2 regions of the Companilactobacillus alimentarius DSM 20249 genome follow, and region 1 is predicted to be linked to the other one. Evidence: predicted binding sites of a transcription regulator. Region 1 holds the regulator's gene; the other holds the start of a gene.

Region 1 (9,974 bases):
ACACATCAGAATGAGGAAAAACATTTTAACGAACATTTGGAAGTCATTCAATATGGATTAACGAACAATCGAACTGAGGAAGCTGAATTAAAGAATAATCTGCAAAAGCAAGTGCAAAAGTCTGATGATATTAGAAAACAAATTGACCAAGTCCAAGCCGACATTAAACAAAAGGAAAAATTATTAGCCGACTTTGATACTGAATTGAGTTCTATTAATGAAAACGAGCAATCCTTACAAACAAAATTAGCGGTTGTAAGAAGTAACCATGAGAATGAACAATCTCAAAATGATGAATTACAAAAGAGACAAGTAAATCTTGTTCAGCAATTAGAAAACATTCAGACTAATTTAAAAACTTTGAATTCTGAAAAAGATAAGCTTAATATGAGTAGCTCAGAAGTTAAGAAACACATTGCTGAATTGAAAAAAGAAATTGATAACTTACAGAAAGTGGTTGCTGACTTAAAGAGTGAAAGACAACAGCAGCAGACTTTAGCAACTGATCTGAATGCCAAAGCGCAACGCAATTTTGATTTGCAAAAGAGCGCTTCAGATCAACAAGAAGGTTTAGCCATCCAAGATACTAAACTGTCTAATGAAATCAATAGTCGCTTGGATACGTTATCTAAGGAGTATCAATTGACTTATGAGGCTTCCTTATTGGAATTAAATAAGGGCGATTATGATCAAGATGAATTACAAAAAGAAGCACGTCTGCTTAAGATGGGAATTGAAGAATTAGGGGATGTTAATCTGTCTGCTATTGCTGAATATGATAAAGTAAAGGATAGATATGAATTCTTAACCCAACAACAAAATGATCTCTTGAAAGCTCGAGCACAGTTGTTAGAAACAATGTCCGAAATGGATAAGGAAGTCACAACTAGATTCAAGAAGACTTTCGATGACGTGGCGAATGCTTTTGAAGTTATTTTTCCAGAGATGTTTGCTGGAGGACGGGCCAAATTAGTTTTGACGCAACCAGATGATCTTTTGGAAACGGGAATTGAGATCATTGCTCAACCACCTGGGAAGAAATTCCAACGTTTAAGTCTGTTATCTGGTGGGGAAAAAGCTTTGACGGCAATAACTTTATTATTTGCTATCATTAAAGTTAAACCAGTTCCATTTTGTATCTTGGATGAAGTTGAAGCTTCTTTGGATGATGCAAATGTATATCGCTTTGCTAATTACTTGAATCAATATGATGACAATACAGAATTTATTGTTATTACCCACCGTAAAGGGACGATGATGAATGTAAATCGTCTTTACGGAGTAACCATGGAAGAATCCGGTGTATCTCGGATGCTATCTGTCGAAGTCAAAGGATAAGGAGTTAATTATGGGATTATTTGATCGTATTAAAAAGGCTTTTACTGGGAAAGATAATTCTGAATCTAAAAAAGACGAAGAATTAGAAAAGAAATCCCAAGAAACTGACCAAAGTACTGAAACTGATAAAACTTCTACTGATTCCGATAAAGGAGAAGAAGTCACTGAACCAAAACCAACCACAGAGGATACAGAAGAGAAAGTAAAAGAAGCCACACCAGAGACTAAAGAATCAGCAGAGTCTGCTTCGAGCGATGATCAAAAAGTTGAATCGACGGTTGAAAAGGAAGTAACGTCAACCGAAAAAGTAGATTTGAATTCAACTGAAAGTGATAAGAAAATTGTTTCTGAGACAAAGCCAGACGAAATTGAATCAACAAAAGAATCTGTTAAGACAAACGAGGCTGAGAACACTTCTGAAGAGACCGTTACTGAAACTAGTGAATCTACTAATGATAAACTACAAGAAGAAACACCAGAAAAAGCACCAACAACACCAAAAGAAACTTCAAAAGAGGAATCTAAAAACGACGTTGAAGAATATGACGAGGGTCTAAAGAAGAGTCGTAATTCATTTAGTGCCCGCTTTAATCGCTTTTTGGCAAACTTTAGAAGTGTTGATGAAGACTTTTTCGATGATTTGGAAGAGTTGTTGATTGAGTCTGATGTTGGCTATGAAACGGCTGTACGAATCTCTGATGAATTGCGTGAAGAAGTAAAATTAGAAAATGCTAAGAAGCGTTCTGACGTTTCTAACGTAATTGTAAAGAAATTAGTTGATATGTACGGTGAAGAAGGGAAAGATGAAGATAATAGTTTGAAATTCAGTACTGATAAGACACCGACAATATTTCTATTTGTTGGAGTCAATGGTGCTGGTAAGACAACAACAATTGGAAAGTTGGCTCATCGTTATCAACAAGAAGGTAAAAAGGTCCTTTTAGCTGCGGGAGATACTTTTAGAGCGGGAGCCATTGAACAATTGCAAGAATGGGGTAAACGTGTTAATGTTCCTGTTCAAGCAAGTAAGGCGCATACTGATCCAGCCTCAGTGGTTTATGACGCTGTTCAAAGAGCTATCAATGAAGATTTTGATATTCTACTAGTTGACACAGCAGGCCGTTTGCAAAATAAAGAGGGTTTGATGCGTGAGCTTGAAAAGATTAAACGTGTCATTACTCGTGAGTTACCAGAAGCACCACAAGAAGTTCTCTTGGTATTAGATGGTTCGACAGGACAAAACGCCCTAAGCCAAGCTAAGCAATTTAATGAAACGACAGCTGTATCAGGAATCGTTTTGACAAAATTGGATGGTAGTTCCCAAGGTGGAATTGTCTTAGCCATTCGAAATGAGTTGCACATACCAGTTAAACTAGTTGGTTTGGGCGAACAGATGGATGATTTACGTGACTTTGATCCTGAGAAATTTATTTATGGACTCTTCAAAGAGTTGATTGTTGGGGCTTCTGATAAGTAGATGGATATTGATGAGACGACACGGATCAATCTTTTATACAATTTTTATCATTCACTGTTGACCAAGAAACAGAGTCGCTATTTAGACCTTTACTATGTTGAGGATTTTTCCTTGAGCGAAATTTCTGAGCAATTAGAAGTTTCACGACAGGCGGTCTTAGACAACTTACATCGATCAGTGAATCTTTTAGAATCTTTTGAAAGAGAATTGGGATTGATTGAGAAAACGACTGAAATAGATGATATTGCTGAAAAATTGCAGTTACTAGTTGAAAAGAAGTATTCTGGTGATACTGAATTATTAAAATTAGTTCAAAGAATTTCGAAAATAAATGAAAAATAATAGGAGTAGGATATGGCTTTTGAAGGATTAAGCGAACGTTTGCAAAAAGTTTTCTCAGCCTTAAAAGGTAAAGGAAAGCTTTCTGATGAAGATATCCGTAAAGTTATGCGTGAAGTACGTATGGCTTTACTTGAAGCGGATGTTAATTTTGATGTTGTAAAGAAATTCGTTAAAACAGTAAGAGAACGTGCACTAGGCGCCGAAGTTATGGAAAGTCTGACGCCCTCGCAACAAGTTATTAAAATTGTTGATGAGGAATTAACTAAGTTAATGGGCCAGGAAGCTGTCCCACTAAACAAATCACCACATATACCGACAATCATTATGATGGTTGGTCTTCAAGGTGCTGGTAAAACTACTACAGCTGGAAAACTAGCTAATTATCTGAAAGATAAAGAAAAGGCTCGTCCTTTATTTATTGCCGGAGATGTTTATCGTCCAGCTGCAGTTGAACAATTAAAGACTATTGGACAGCAATTAGATGTTCCAGTTTATGATGAGGGTACTGAACACAATCCGGTTGATATTGTTCGCAATGGTTTAAAAGTAGCTGACGAGAATAAAAATGATTATGTCATTATTGATACGGCTGGTCGATTGGAAATTGATCAACAATTGATGGACGAATTGACCAAAATCAAAGCGTTGGCTGAACCAAATGAAATTCTTTTCGTTGCTGACTCTATGACTGGTCAAGTTGCAGCTAAGGTTGCTCAAGGATTTGATCAACAATTAGATATCACTGGTGTGGTATTGACTAAGTTGGATGGTGATACCCGTGGTGGTGCTGCTCTTTCAATTCGTTCCGTTACCGGTAAACCTATCAAGTTCATTGGTCAAGGTGAGAAGTTAGATCAATTAGATGTCTTCCATCCAGATCGTATGGCCAACCGAATCCTTGGTATGGGTGATATGCTGACCTTGATTGAAAAGGCTCAGACTGATTACGACGAAAAACAAGCTAAGCAAGTTGCAGAAAAAATTCGTGAGAATAGTTTTGACTTCAATGATTTTATTGATCAAATGGACCAGATTCAAAAAATGGGTCCACTAGATGAAATTATGAAGATGATTCCAGGTATGGCTAATAATCCTCAATTAGCCAACATCAATATTGGTGAAAAAGATATTGCCCATTTAAAAGCAATCGTCTTTTCGATGACACCTCAAGAGCGTGAAAATCCTGATATGTTGAATCCTTCGAGAAGAAGAAGAATTGCAAAGGGTTCCGGTCAAAGCGTGCAGTATGTTAACAGAATGATCAAACAATTTAAGCAGTCACGTGAAATGATGAATAAGATGAGTAAAGGTAACATGGCTGGAATGGATCAATTGATGGGCAATGGAATGCAAGGACGTTTGGGTAAGATGGCTATGCATTCAATGGTCAGAAAGAGTAAGAAGCGTAAAAAGAAACGCTTAAAGAAAATCAAACGTTTCAAATCGTAAAAAAATCAAGTGGTGTAAAGAAAAAAACTTTACAGCACTCTTTTTTTTGTGTATACTAACGAAGTTAAGTATTTAGGAGGAAACAAATACATGTCAGTTAAAATTAGAATGAAACGTATGGGTAGTAAGTTACGCCCATTTTATAGATTAGTTGTTGCAGATTCACGTTCACCACGTGATGGCCGCTTTATCGAACAAGTTGGTTACTACAACCCAATCTCACAACCAGAAGAAATCAAACTTGATGATGACAAGATCGTTGAATGGTTAAACAAAGGTGCACAACCTTCAGATACAGTTCGTCACTTGTTGAAACAACATGGTATTATGCAAAAGTTCCATGAAAGCAAGTATACAAAATAGTAATTTTGATGGGACCAGACGAAACTATGTTTTGTCTCGGTCCTATTTTATTTATTGCGGAGGAAAAATGGCTGAAAAATTATATCGAGTTGGTACTATTGTCAATACGCATGGTATTAAAGGCGAATTAAAAGTCGTTCCAATTACAGATTTTCCAGAAGATCGTTTTAAAAGTGGTTCCAAGTTATTCTTTAAAAAGAATAAGACTACTGAAGAGTTCATCGTTGAATCAGCCCGTAAGCACAAACAATTTGTGCTTTTAAAGTTGAAAGGCTATGACAATATCAATGACGTTGAAAAGTATGTTAAGTCAGAATTGTTTGCCGAAGGCGAGCTTACTTCGGAGTTAAATGACGGCGAGTTTCTTTATAAACAAATTATTGGATTAAAAGTTGTGGATAAGGAATTAGGCGAAATTGGTCAGATAACTGAAATCATGGAATTAGGATCAAATGACGTGTGGGTCGTTAAAGGAACTAAGTATAAGGAAGTCCTTTTGCCTTATATTAAGGATGTTATTAAGAAAGTCGATCTCGACAAAAAAGTTGTTGAGGTTGAAATACCGGATGGATTGATAGATTAATGGATATTACAATTTTAAGCATTTTTCCAAGAATGTTTCAGGCACTAAATGAGTCTTTGATTGGTAAAGCTCAGGAACGTGGATTAGTCAATATTGACGTAGTTGATTTTCGTGACTTTACAACTAACAAGCAACATCATGTCGATGACACAACCTACGGCGGTGGAGCAGGGATGTTGTTGCAAGCACAGCCTATTTATGATGCTATGGAACACGTTGAAGCAAAAAAGCCGGGCAAAAAAAGAGTCGTCTTATTAGATCCAGCAGGAAAAACCTTCAACACGAAAATGGCACGTGATTTTGCCAAGGAAGACCAATTAGTTTTTATTTGCGGTCATTATGAAGGTTTTGATGAGCGGGTAAAGGATTTAGTGACTGATGAAGTTTCAATTGGAGATTATATCTTAACGGGTGGAGAATTACCTACGATGAGTATGATTGATGCAACTTTACGATTCGTGCCTGGAGTTCTTGGTAATTCATTTTCTGCAGAAGAGGAGTCATTCTCTAATGGATTACTAGAATACCCTCAATACACTAAGCCGGCCGATTTCCGCGGTAAAAAGGTCCCTGAGGTATTAACTAGTGGGGATCATGAAAAGATTCGTCTTTGGCGCTTAACGCAAGCTTTGAAGAAGACTTTAGAACGTCGTCCTGATTTATTAGAAACAGCTAAACTGACTGATGAAGAAAAAAAGCTTTTGCGTGAAATTCGTCAAAATAGATAGTTTACAATTTCGTTCAAATAAAGTATCATTGTAAGAGTGTTTGGACACATATTAACGATATTCCGCTGTATGTCAGAGATATATAAGAGTGTCGAATAGGGAGAAATTATTAATGAATAACTTAATTCAAGATATTACTAAAGAACAATTACGTTCTGACATTCCTGACTTTCGTAGTGGTGACACTGTTCGTGTACATGCTAAGGTTGTCGAAGGTAGCCGTGAACGTATTCAATTATTTGAAGGTGTCGTAATCAAGAGACATGGTTCAGGTATCAGTGCTACATACACTGTTCGTAAGATGAGTAATGGTGTTGGTGTTGAAAGAACATTCCCATTAAACACACCACGTGTTGAACAAATCGAAGTTATCAGACATGGTCGTGTACGTCGTAGCAAGCTTTACTACCTACGTGCTCGTACAGGTAAGGCTGCTCGTATTAAAGAACTCCGTCGCGACTAATTTAATACAGCATAATTAAAAAACTCTAACAACAAGTTTGAACTTGTTATTAGAGTTTTTTTTAGTTAGCTAGTTGATTATAGTATTCTAAGTAAAATTCAGTTGGTGATAAGCCGATGATTTTAGTCACACTAGTGTTTCTAGGTTCGGGAATACTCATCATATCTTTGGGCTGCAAAATGCCTAAAGCAGCCGCCTTAATTGTGAAACCATGAGTAACACAAATGATTTTTTCGTCAGGGAATTTAGCTACAGAATCTAGTAAAAAACTATTGACGCGTTTAATTACGTCGGTAAACTTTTCGCCCTCAGTGGCATAATTAGAATAGATTGGCTTGGCGTCATTCCAGTAATCGTTATAAGCATCAGGATAAGCCTTTCTTAAATCAGCATTTTTTCTTCCATCCCATTGACCATAGGAAATTTCTCTTAGTCGATTATCATAAGTGATTGGCAAATTAGTAGAAGAATTTAAAATATCAGCTGTCTGTTGGGCCCTTTTTAAGGGACTACAGATAATTCGATCAGCAAAACTGATATCAAATTTATCTTTTAAAGTTTTGGCCTGCTCTTGTCCATGTTCATTTAAATATGTGATTTCAGTATTAATATTGCCTTGTTTCATTTTTAGAACATTTGCCTTGGTCTGTCCGTGGCGAATTAGGTAGAATTCAGTCATTTGTTGCTCCTTTTCGATAAAAAAAGCCACTCACAATTGTAAGTGGTTAGAATTAAAAGATTTGTGAACGATATAATCCAACAACTTTACCAATTATTTCGACACTATCTAAAATAATTGGGTCCATTGTATCGTTTTCAGGTTGTAGGCGGTAATGTCCATTTTCTTGATAGAATCTCTTACATGTAGCCTCAATATCCTCAGTCATAGCAATTACGATTTCGCCATTGTTAGCAAAGTTTTGCTCATGTACAATAACGTGATCACCATCATAAATTCCACAGTTAATCATACTTTCGCCATGAATCTCAAGCATGAATAATTCACCGGACTCACGATTAAGGTCAGGTGGAATTGGGAAGTAACCATCAGGATTACGTTCAGCTGTGATTGGCTGACCCGCAGCGACAGCACCCAAAATAGGGATCTGTTTAGATTTGATACCGATAGAATTCAAACCGGCACCAGTTAATTCAATTGCCCTAGGTTTAGTAGGGTCGCGTTGAATGAAACCTTTCTTCTCGAGACGAGATAGGTGACCATGGACCGTCGATGTAGACGATAGATTCACCGCTTCACAGATCTCTCTGACAGTTGGTGGATAGCCATGTTCATCTAAATAATCATAAATACATTGTAAAATTTGTGACTGTTTAGAGCCTTCAGCTTTTGACATTAGAACACCTCATTGTTAATATCTTAGTTAGATTGTATCAAAATATAGGTGCAAGTTCAAACAAGTGTTCGATATAATAAGGGGAATTGAAAATTATGAACGAACAAGAGAAATTATTAAAAAGAATCAACGAACTAGCTCACAAAGCTAAGGACGGAACAATTACTAAAGAAGAAGAAGATCAGCAAGCTGAGCTTAGAAAAGAATATTTAAAGAACTTTCGAGCAAGTTTTAGATCACAACTAGAAATGACTCGTGTCTTTGATAAGCAAGGAAATGAGGTCACTCCCGAAAAAGTTAGAGAAATTCAACGTAAAAAGGGACTTCGTGACGATTAACACTTTCAATTAGTAGTTTTTTTTTGTAATATTAGTAGATGTATGGAAAGGGTGAAACATAAATGGGAACAACAATAATCGTTGGTATCTTAGCCTTATTAATCGGATTAGTCGGCGGATTCTTTATTGCCAGATGGTATATGAAGAAATACTTCCAAGATAATCCACCAATTAGTGCGGATATGATCAAACAAATGATGGCCCAAATGGGACAAAAACCATCACAAAAGAAGCTTAACCAATTAATGAGTACTATGAAAGCTTCACAAAAGAAGAAGTAGGAAAAGCTTTTGAGATTGAAATAACTCTCAGATATTTAATGAAAATAGGTCCAATAACTCGATTTCGGGTTATTGGACCTATTTTTGTGGAATTAATTTATATAAGTTTAGAATTTCTAAAAACAAATAGTTCGTTTATTATTGGCTATAAAAATTAATAATGTTTAAAAATATCCATTTGAAAACGATATATACGAACAATATTTAGCATTTTTAGAATTAAATACGTATTTTGTGTTGAAAGAATTTTCATAAATTGATAGAATTTGGTTACCAAGAACAGAAGGGTGGAAAACTAATGAATGATGTAGCAGTAGTTATGGGCTCAATTTCAGATTTGAAAATTATGCAGAATACTTTAGACGTCTTAAAAGAACTTCAAGTCAGCTATGAAGTCAAAGTGATTTCAGCACATCGAATGCCACAAGAGATGCTAAATTTTGCCAACAATGCTGAAAACAACGGTTTTAAAGTGATTGTGGCAGGTGCTGGGGGAGCAGCACATTTGCCAGGTATGATTGCTTCATCTACTAGTCTTCCGGTGATTGGCGTTCCGGTTCCATCTAAGTATCTAAAAGGGATGGATTCTTTATTGTCAATCGTCCAAATGCCAGCGGGTGTTCCTGTCGCAACAGTTTCTATCGGTGAAGCTGGAGCTAAGAACGCTGCTATCCTAGCAACGAAGATTTGTGCTTTGAATAATCGTCAATATGCTATTTCATTGGAAGATTACGTGCAAGCTATGCATGATCAATCATTAGAAAGTGGGAAAAATCTTGAATAAAGCAATTTTACCTGGTTCTACAATTGGGATCATTGGCGGAGGGCAATTGGGACAAATGATGGCTCTTTCAGCTAAAGAGATGGGATATAAGGTTATCATTTTAGATCCAACGGCAAATTGCCCGGCAGCACAAGTTTCAGATGACCAGATTGTTGCCAATTATGATGATTTGGAAAAATTAATTGCCTTAGCTAAGCGTTGCGATGTATTGACTTACGAATTTGAAAATGTCGACGCTGAAACGATTGCTGAAGTTAAAAAGTACACTCAGGTGCCACAAGGAACCAAAGCTTTAAGCATTACCCAAAACAGAATTTTAGAAAAAAATTTTATTGAAGAAAATGATTTTAGAACCGTTCCCCATGTTGTTATAAAAAATATTTTTGAATACCATCGAGCAATTGAAAAATTACAGGCTCCGGTGATTATCAAGACGATTACGGGCGGGTATGACGGTAAAGGACAAATTCTAG
Region 2 (9,974 bases), 620 kb from region 1:
AATAGGAATGTTCCAGAATAAATATTCTCGAAACACTCCTTTAAGATTACATTTTAATTTTATTTTCATATTGTTTTATAAAATTGTTTAAAAACTTCTGACGTTCATCGGCACTGATTTGGTTAACTTTTCCAACATGTATCCAACGAGTTTCTTTAGGATTCAATCCAACATCAACTAGAGTACGTTTAATAAAAACGTTTTGGATAGGGTCGCCGCAATTATTGACTAGATAATCTTTAGTTGTAGCTGAGGTCGTTATAACGACTGCTCTTTCAATATTAGTCAACAACCCTTTCCATTCAGCAGTTTCGTCGTAAGCAAAACCACTTAGCATTACTTTATCAAAGAAACCTTTTAACATTGCTGGCATATTGTGCCACCAAATGGGAAAGATAAAAATCAGTTCACTCGAATTGAGAATTTGGCGCTGATACTTTTTCACTAATGGATCATGAGTTTTCCCCTGGCTATAAGTTGCCAAATCTTTTGCAGAAAGAACTGGGTCAAAGCCATCCTCATACAAATCGATTATCTGATACTCTTCATCATTTCTGGAAAGATGATTCGACAATCTATTTAGGATCTCATGATTGAAACTGCTAGCGTTTGGATGAGCATAAATAATTGTTTTCATTTATAAAATATCTCCTCATAAATAACTAAGATTAGTATATTATTTTTCCGGGGAGTTGTGCTTTCAATTAACGTTAAAATAATTATCCAAAATCATTTTAATTATCATTGAATTTACCGGCAATCGACATTGTAGGTTGAATATTAATAAATGCTTCAGGATCTACATCAAGAATGATCTTTTTAGCAAAGAACAATTGAAATTTCGTCAAAACCATCGTAATAGAACCAATTTCTTCACCTGAATAGGCGCCCTTTAAGTGATAATCAAGCGTTAATCCACGATTGAGTGACTTAAGCAATTGTTGAGAGATCTGATCAATCTTATGTGTATAAACTGTAACAGTAATTTTTTGTTGTTGAATATACATCTTGTCGACTACCATATTTGTAATATAAATTGAAATAATTGTATACAAAGCCAATTCCCAACCAAAAGTAAAACCAGCAATTGTAATGATTACTGCATTCACCGCAAAACTGACCTGACCGACAGTCCGACCAGTACTTCTTTGAACAATCAATGCAATAATATCAGTTCCTCCAGTTGAAAAACCATAACGGAAGCAGAGTCCAATTCCAGCACCTGATAGAATGCCACCAAATACAGATGAAAGTAATGGATCATTTGTTATCGGATGGAGTGGAATTACCAAGATAAAGAACGAAGCCGACACGATTGAAATAATCGACAAGATCGTAAATTTTTTACCCAATTTAAACCAAGCCAAAATAACCAACGGCAGGTTTAACAAAGCATACCAAAAATAAACTGGCGTACTCATATGTGAAAACTCATTCAACAAGTTAACAATTAACTGAGCAGCACCAGTTACACCTGCAGTATAAAGTTTTGCTGGTTGTAACAACAATTGGATTCCTAAAGCCGAGGTAATTCCATAAAAAAGAGCCGCAAAAATACTTTTATAATAATTTTTCACAAATTTCATAAGTTTCCCTCCTTTTTCATAAATTTAATTCTCTGTTACATGAATTATAGCAAACAAGACCAATAAAAAAACAGACTAAGCATATCACTACTGGCAAAATTTTTCGTATAATATAATTAATTCGTGATTGGAGGAATTTCTATGCAAAAAATTGGTTTCATTGGTACTGGTGTTATGGGTAGCGGTATTATAAACAATCTATTAAACGCCAATTATAATGTTGATATTTATACAAGAACAAAATCCAAGGCAGAACCATTGATTGCTAAGGGAGCTAAATGGTTCGCCGATCCCAAAGATGTGGCTGAAAGTGCCGATATTATTTTTACCATGGTTGGATTTCCACAAGATGTCGAAGATGTTTATTTCAAGGACAATGGTATTTTTTCTGGCCTAGGCAAGGGTAAAATCATCGTCGACATGACAACTAGCACCCCCACTCTAGCTAAAAAAATTGGTGAAAAAGCTGAAAAAGTCGGCGTAGAAACTTTAGATGCCCCAGTTTCCGGTGGAGACGTCGGAGCCCGTGAAGGTAATTTAACTATCATGGTCGGAGGTTCAAAAAAAGCCTACCAAGAACTACAACCAATCTTTAAAATTATCGGCAAGACCAATCACTACTTCGGAACATACGGTGCCGGTCAACATGCTAAAATGGCTAACCAAATAATGATTGCTGGGACAATGACCGGCTTAACAGAAATGTTCGTTTACGCCAAAGCCGCTGGACTAGATCTACAATCCGTTTTGGAAACCGTCGAAGGTGGCGGTGGAGACAACTGGAGCCTAGAAAATTATGGACCAAGAATCCTAAAAGGCGACTTCAAACCAGGATTTTATTCAAAACATTTCCTAAAAGATTTAAGAGTTGCCTTAGACGAAAGCGAAAAAATGCACCTCAATTTGCCCGCAACCGCTCAGGCTAAAAAGTTATACGAAAAATTAGTCGACGAAAAGGACTTAGGAAACGACGGAACACAAGCCTTAATTAAACTTTGGTAGAGAACGGAAGGCAACCGAGAATCTCTGAGGATTTACCTAAGTCTGGAAATTACATGCGACTTTTGCATGTGGTTTTCAGACTGTAGTAAACCGCAAGAGATTGTTGCCTGTAGTTCGTTTCAATCAGAGAACGGAGGACAACCGGGAATCTCTGAGGATTTACCTAAGTCTGGAAATTACATGCGACTTTTGCATGTGGTTTTCAGACTGTAGTAAACCGCAAGAGATTGTTGCCTGTAGTTCGTTTCAATCAGAGAACGGAGGACAACCGGGAATCTCTGAGGATTTACCTAAGTCTGGAAATTACATGCGACTTTTGCATGTGGTTTTCAGACTGTAGTAAACCGCAAGAGGTTGTTGCCTGTAGTTCGTTTCAATCAGAGAACGGAGGACAACCGGGAATCTCTGAGGATTTACCTAAGTCTGGAAATTACATGCGACTTTTGCATGTGGTTTTCAGACTGTAGTAAACCGCAAGAGATTGTTGCCTGTAGTTCGTTTCAATCAGAGAACGGAGGACAACCGGGAATCTCTGAGGATTTACCTAAGTCTGAAAATTACATGCGACTTTTGCATGTGGCTTTCAGACTGTAGTAAACCGCAAGAGATTGTCGTCCGCAGTTCGTTTCAATCAGAGAACGAAAGGCAACTGGGAATCTCTTATCTCAATTAATTCAAAAAACAGCTTCTATTTAAATTTCACATCGATTCTAACAATCGGTAGGATTTAATAAATAGATGCTGTTTTATTTTTGAATTGCTTGAAGAAGGAACGAAATTTTAATCAAATTCCAAATTTAACAAGCGATTCATTAACTGCAAATGGTGCATGAGTGACAGTTTTTTAACAATTCCTAAACCAGGAAATTTTTCACCTTGATAATAATTCAGTAATTGTTGCACGGCTGGTGTCAAATTCAATCCTTTAATATTCTCATCGACCCAAGGTACCATCTTACCTAAGGCTTCAAAGAACTTCTGCTTTTGTCCACCCATTGTTTGATTACTATCTGAAACAAAATGATGAATTCGTAAATTTCCCTCCTTTGTGGCATAGATCAAATGAAGTGCAATTGCTCTGGACGGCATCCCTTTATCGAAATAAACATGACCGACCATGGAATAATCGCTAAAGCCATTAAAATCAATTTGATGATACCAACTGGCTGGTTCAAAGAACTCATCGTTCAACAAGCCATAATCTTCTACATGACGTACAAAAGTCATCGGATCAGTCAAACTCACTGACTTATCAGTTTTCACAAGTCGTTTCATTCTCGCTACATCAGGAATTAACACCTTATCCACAGTCTGTAAAACGCGCGTCTTCTGATAAGCTTTAAGCAATTCATGATTTTTCACAATCAATAGTGATTGTTGTTGATTTCTTGTTTTAACGAAATCACTGTTAAAATCAGCCGCTAGAATCGCACTGGGATGATAAAAATCTAAGTCGGTAACCTTTGGTACTGGATAAATCTTTGTATCATTTAAACCATATAAACTCACTTGGGGATTGGCAATAACGCTAAAAGGCTGCTTTTTTGATATGAAAGTCCTAACAGTCTGTTGCAATTCTTTGGAATCGCGAACTGGTTCAATTATTGGAACTATTTTAGAACTCAAATCTTCTTGTTCAACCAACTCTTTCAAAGCTAAAAGATCGTACATTCGCCCCCGAAAATAAGGATAATAAATCATATTTTATCCTCCAAATTAGGCTGATTGTACTTTTGCAATTTTAATTTCAATTCTTGACATTCAGCGTTACGAGCATCCAATTCATCCTGTAAACCATCAATTGCCTCATCACGCAAATCAGCGACAAAGCGGTCGTACAAATTTTTATCCGGATTATAGACATCATATCCTGTTTTTTGACGCTTTCGCAATTCTTTGAAAAGTTTATCGTCAGAATACAATTGTAAACCTTTTTCCACTTTTTTAGCCTTGTCGACTTCTCGAAAAAGCGACGCCACAAAATGGCTAGTTAATTGTGCCTCATCAACTTGTAAATCTTGAAATTGAGCTTTTTTAGCTATCGTCAAAAATCCTGGTGCTCTAAGATTTTGAGGTGTAGCTTCCACAGCTTTTTTATCAAAAGCACGATAGATCAAGACGCCAATACGACTAGGAATCTCATCTTGAATTTCTAAGTATAATTTTTGGGGTAAAACAAAATAATTATAATTGCCAATAAATGATAACTTAGCCTTAGAATGAAAATCAGCTTTAGTTACCTTTAATTCATAGCAACGCCATTCAATTTGGTTATCAGCTAATTGTTGATAACTCAAAGTATCCACAATTCCTTTTTTATCCGGCATGACGACTTCTTCAACTACATATGAACCTTGTTCTAGACAGTATTGATAAAGTGTTTTTTCTAAATCTTTAGTTAGCTTTGTCTTCATTTTGCCTTTCCTTCCAAAAATTATCCACATTGTTACTCAATTGTTGTAACGACGCTATACGTTTATAGAATCGCCAATGCTGTGGAAAAAGTTTTGTATAACGAGCACTTGTGAAACGTTGATCTAATAATAAGATTATTCCCGTGTCACGACTTCCCCTAATCAATCGGCCCGCTGCTTGCAAAACATTATTCATTCCTGGCATTTGATATGCATATTCAAAACCACGCCCATTTTTTTGATCATAATAATCACGAATTAAATTATTTTCCGCGCTCAAACCAGGAAGTCCGACACTTACAATCGCTACGCCAATCAATCTATCGCCACGTAAATCAATTCCTTCTGAAAAGATACCTCCTAGAACACAAAAGCCGACCAATGAATCATCAGCATCACTTTGAAACTGATCCAAAAAAGCTTGTCGTGCCACATTATCCATTGCATTGGTCTGAGTAGCAGTTTTTACTTTTGGAAAAGCTGCAACGAACGCGTCGCGAATCTGTTGTAAATACCCATACGATGGAAAGAAAAAGAGATAATTGCCTCTTTTACCATCAATCATTGCTTTTAAACTCATTACTATCTTTTCTTGATTAAATTTTCGTTGCCGATAAGTCGTTTGAATGTATTGTGTAATAAGTATTTCTTGATTTTGTACTGGAAACGGTGATGGCAAGCGATATGCCAAACTATTATCGCTACCTCCTAAAACATTTTGATAATATTCCATCGGCGATAATGTTGCTGAAAAAAGGACTGCTCCTAAACCTAGATTGAGTGATTGGTCAATAAAATCACTGGGGTCAAGACACAATTGCTTTACCATTAGTTTGTTATCTTCTAGTGAAAGTCGCGTTTTATATGTATCGTTATATAACGCTCCAATTTTAACGAATGTCAGACAGTCAAAGAAGAAATCTTTCGTTTTATCCAAAAAATCAGACGGCTTCTGATCCGACATCCACTCTCCATAAAAATCATCGAATTTTCCTAAAACTTTTAGTAATTCATCTGGTGGTTCAGAAGTTGTCTTTTCAATTTGTTCGTCTTCTTTTAAAACTTTTTTCATTCGATTGAAAACCCGTCGAACTTTTTTTAAATGCTTTTGAAAATCTTCACTAGCCTTATTATCAATTTTTCTAGCATCCCTCAACAAACTAGCTATCTTTTGATCGCTGATTGAAGCAGAGTACATAGCGCGTGATCGACTTACTAAATTGTGTGCTTCATCAATCAAGAAGAAATTATCAGTATCTTTTTCAATAAAAAAGCGCTGTAGATAGACTAATGGATCAAATAAATAATTATAATCACAAATTATGACATCACAAAAAAGCGACGCATCCAAAGAAAACTCAAACGGATCAACCGTATGCTTACGGGCATATTTCTCAATCACATCACGTGTAATAAGGTCTTCATTGGTTAATAGATCTGCCAAAGCTGGCTTGAGACGATCATAATATCCAATCATAAAAGGATCTTTTTCCGGTAAAACATCCTGCTGTTCAATAAAGCGAATCTTATCCTTGGCAGTTAAAGTAATACTCTTCAACTTGAGCCCCTTATCTTCCATCAAAGTAATGGCATCTTCAGCAACGTGGCGAGTACTCTGTTTAGCCGTCAAATAGAACAGACGTTGAATCTTTTCTTCTCCCATCGACTTAATTGCTGGAAATAATGTAGAAATAGTCTTACCTGTTCCTGTTGGTGCTTCAACAAACAATCTTTTTTGATAATAAATTGTCTTATAAACTGCCGCTGCTAATTCGTGCTGTCCTGTACGAAACTTGGGAAAAGGAAATGCCAATTTTTTAATCGAATCATTCCGCGTCTTTCGTAATTTAGCTCGTAACACTAACCAGTACTCATACTCATGAATCAAATCCTGAAAGAAAGTGTCTAATTCTGTTTGGGAAAATTCTTTTTCATCGGTCGTAATTTCTTCCGTACTAACCTGAAAATAAGTCAAACGTAACGTTACCCTGTCTAAATCAGGATGATCTTTTAATAACAGATATCCATAAACCTTAACCTGTCCCCAGTACAACTCCAAAGTATTGTCGCTCAGTTCATCGTATGGCTGATCTGAGGTCTTAATTTCTTCGATCAAAGCAGTTTGATTCAATAAAATACCATCAGCACGACCAGATATTAAGTAATTAGTGTCATTCATCTTAACTTCAGTTTTTAAATAGACTTCACTTTCATAATCGCTGTCTTTACTCCGCAGCTTTTGTAGGCGACGATGGATTCGAGCACCATTTAGCGCAGTATTTTGACTATTCTTTGTTTCATTCAAATCACCACTACGCAACACAAATTCTACTAATTGGCGAATTCCAATCTTAGTCGTCATCAAATGCCCCCTAATAATATTAATAATTGTAAAACATACGTTCGAATTTGTCTGTATAATTTTGATTTTGACAAAAAAAATAAAAGAAACTTTTACCTTCCTTTTATCTCTTACCTACTAGAATTGTTGATCCGACAGTAATTTCAGTTACCTTAGTCCAATCAATCAAACTATTATCAACATTGAACAACAATGGAGTCATCTTAATAAATGCTGACCGTTCCTCAGATGTTACTTGATAAGTTTTAGTAGCATCAATTTGGTCAACCAATTGGTAATGCTCTTCAAAGTAATCAAGAACTTTTTTATTAGAATATTTTTCCTGCTTTAATTGATCTTTAGCTTGAGCACGTAATTCCTGTACATGATATTGATTCGGTATAACTTTTAAAATGTAACCATCTTTTTTCAAAATGCGATTGAATTCATGATAATTAGCTGGGGAGAAAATATCAATTATCCCATCAATTACTTGATCTTGCACAGGCAAATGAGCCAAGTCACCGACGAACCATTCCACCGGCGTGTTCATTCCCTTAGCAGCCAATTGGATCGAATCCTTAGAAATATCAAAAGCTAAGACATTTCTAGATGATTCAGCAATTTTCTTAGCATAATAACCCTCGCCACAACCAACGTCTAAAACGGATTCGATATTTAACTCATCAATCAATGTCACCAACTTGTCAGCAATATGATCGTACATCCCTCGCTCCAAAATTAAATGGCGATTTTCAAACGAAGCTAGATCGTAATTTTTCTCTTGCCTATTGTTCAACATAAAATCAACAAAACCCTTTTTTGAAATATCAAAACAATGATTTTGTTCACACATCAAACTATTCTCTTCTAACCTCAATTTAGTGCCACAAATGGGACATTGAAAAAATTGGTCACTGTTACTAAACTTGCTTATTTTACTATTCATGAATTCAGTCCTTTATTCTTCTGCTTCCGAAATTAATTTAGGCATTGCCTGATACAAAAATTGTTCTGCAAATTTATCATCATAGATCCAAGCGTTGATCTGATTTTTCTGAAGTATCAAAGGCATTCGATCATGGATCTGAATCATCGATTCATTTGGCTGAGTCGTAAATAGAATACTTTGTGGAACTCCATCAAAATAATTATAACAACCTGCTATAAATAACGTCTCAGGATCATTACTAAAATTAAATTTATACTTCTGTTTACTCTTACTCCATTCAAAAAATCCTGTGGTTGGATAAACACAACGGCGTTTTTGAAATGACTGTGCAAACATCGACTTATTCTGAACCGTCTCAGAACGAGCATTGATAATCGACTGCCCTTTTTTGAAACCGGGAAAGCCCCACTTCATTCCAATGACATCAACCTGTTTTTTTCCAGCAACAATTAAGGCTGTTTCATCTGTAGGAAAGACTTCGCCAACTTTAGGATTGTAACCAGCTTTCACAGCCAATTGATAAATACGCTTTATTTCAGGATTCTTATCAGGTTGAAACATATAACGTCCACACATAATTTTCCTCCTATTATTGCCCCACAATACAAAAGCGGAACAAAGTATTTTCCCATCTTGTTCAAAAATAGAAATCGAGCATACCTTGTTCCACGCTATTAGTCATTTATTTTCAATTTTGTTCTTTAGGGAAACGATTGCCAAAATCTCTTTGTGGCAAGCAAAGCAAAACTATCAAAACAATTGTTCCAAGAAATGGAATTATCGGTAACAATACCCACCAACCACGCATTTTCCGATCATGTAATCTTCTGATTATCGCTGTAAATATAGCAATTTGGTAATAACCATACGTAATTGCCAAAGCTACTCCAATAATTGAGCTCCAATAAAAATCATCAACTGGCATTTTGGTAATAGCAAAAGCAAGGATTCCCATGATAATGCCGGATACAATTGTCATTCCTAAATAGCCCCACCAAAAATCCTTGCGACTCATTCTTTTTGCACCTATAAATAAATCTTGAAAATACAATTTCGTAGAAGAAAAGATCCCTGGACGGAAGCTTTCATTCCAAACTTGTTCTTTCATTTGCATTATTTTTTACTCCTAAATATGAATACCTATGATGAAACCAAGGATACCAAAAATATAAGTTAAAACAAAGTATAAAAAACAACTTTTTAGACGATGTTGAAACCACAATTGACTCAATTCCATATTAAAGGTTCCAAAAGTAGTGAACCCTCCACAAAATCCGGTTCCTACTAGTAATAATATCGCACCATTATGAATTTGTGCAGTAAAGATTCCCAAGAGCACAGCTCCAAAAATATTAATCAAGAGCGTTATAACGGGAAAGTCAATCTTGATTTTTGATTGTAATAAAGTTAATTCACTCCGCAAGAAGGCTCCAACTGCAGCCCCTAGACCAACAATAAAAAAGTCCATTATCATTTCCCTTTCACATAATCATTAAAAGCCTGACTAGCCGCCCAATAGTTACCCAACAAAGCTAATCCAAAACCACCTACTAAGGTCAAAGTTAAGTAAATCAATAGAGAAAGCCACTGACCAGACTGATATAGCCGATAACTGTCAGCCGTAAAAGTTGAAAAAGTTGTATAAGACCCTAGTAATCCAGTGCTCAATATCAAAATTA

Evidence for each region. Region 1 encodes LexA, which represses DNA repair genes until DNA is damaged. Its sites were predicted from a motif close to CNAACANNTGTTNG; they were not measured.
Region 2: LA20249_RS06900 (ATP-dependent DNA helicase) is a predicted target of LexA. The motif match lies at 7,395-7,408, and genes of this name have one in related genera.

Annotation. Positions count from the first base shown of each region.
Region 1 is NZ_CP018867.1:813,748-823,721, reverse strand. Features, by position in the region: gene smc (chromosome segregation protein SMC) at 1-1,338, shown strand, start outside; gene ftsY (signal recognition particle-docking protein FtsY) at 1,349-2,815, shown strand; gene ylxM (YlxM family DNA-binding protein) at 2,816-3,157, shown strand; gene ffh (signal recognition particle protein) at 3,170-4,606, shown strand; gene rpsP (30S ribosomal protein S16) at 4,697-4,969, shown strand; gene rimM (ribosome maturation factor RimM) at 5,037-5,552, shown strand; gene trmD (tRNA (guanosine(37)-N1)-methyltransferase TrmD) at 5,552-6,280, shown strand; gene rplS (50S ribosomal protein L19) at 6,393-6,743, shown strand; gene LA20249_RS03945 (histidine phosphatase family protein) at 6,805-7,422, opposite strand; gene lexA (transcriptional repressor LexA) at 7,475-8,098, opposite strand; gene LA20249_RS03935 (DUF896 domain-containing protein) at 8,194-8,436, shown strand; gene LA20249_RS03930 (YneF family protein) at 8,499-8,717, shown strand; gene purE (5-(carboxyamino)imidazole ribonucleotide mutase) at 9,016-9,501, shown strand; gene purK (5-(carboxyamino)imidazole ribonucleotide synthase) at 9,494-9,974, shown strand, end outside.
Region 2 is NZ_CP018867.1:1,431,253-1,441,226, forward strand. Features, by position in the region: gene LA20249_RS06875 (NAD(P)H-dependent oxidoreductase) at 47-637, opposite strand; gene LA20249_RS06880 (YitT family protein) at 735-1,586, opposite strand; gene LA20249_RS06885 (NAD(P)-dependent oxidoreductase) at 1,728-2,588, shown strand; gene LA20249_RS06890 (sce7725 family protein) at 3,369-4,289, opposite strand; gene LA20249_RS06895 (hypothetical protein) at 4,286-5,002, opposite strand; gene LA20249_RS06900 (ATP-dependent DNA helicase) at 4,983-7,364, opposite strand; gene LA20249_RS06905 (methyltransferase domain-containing protein) at 7,468-8,292, opposite strand; gene LA20249_RS06910 (SOS response-associated peptidase family protein) at 8,305-8,871, opposite strand; gene LA20249_RS06915 (DUF805 domain-containing protein) at 8,984-9,409, opposite strand; gene LA20249_RS06920 (fluoride efflux transporter FluC) at 9,422-9,763, opposite strand; gene LA20249_RS06925 (fluoride efflux transporter FluC) at 9,766-9,974, opposite strand, start outside.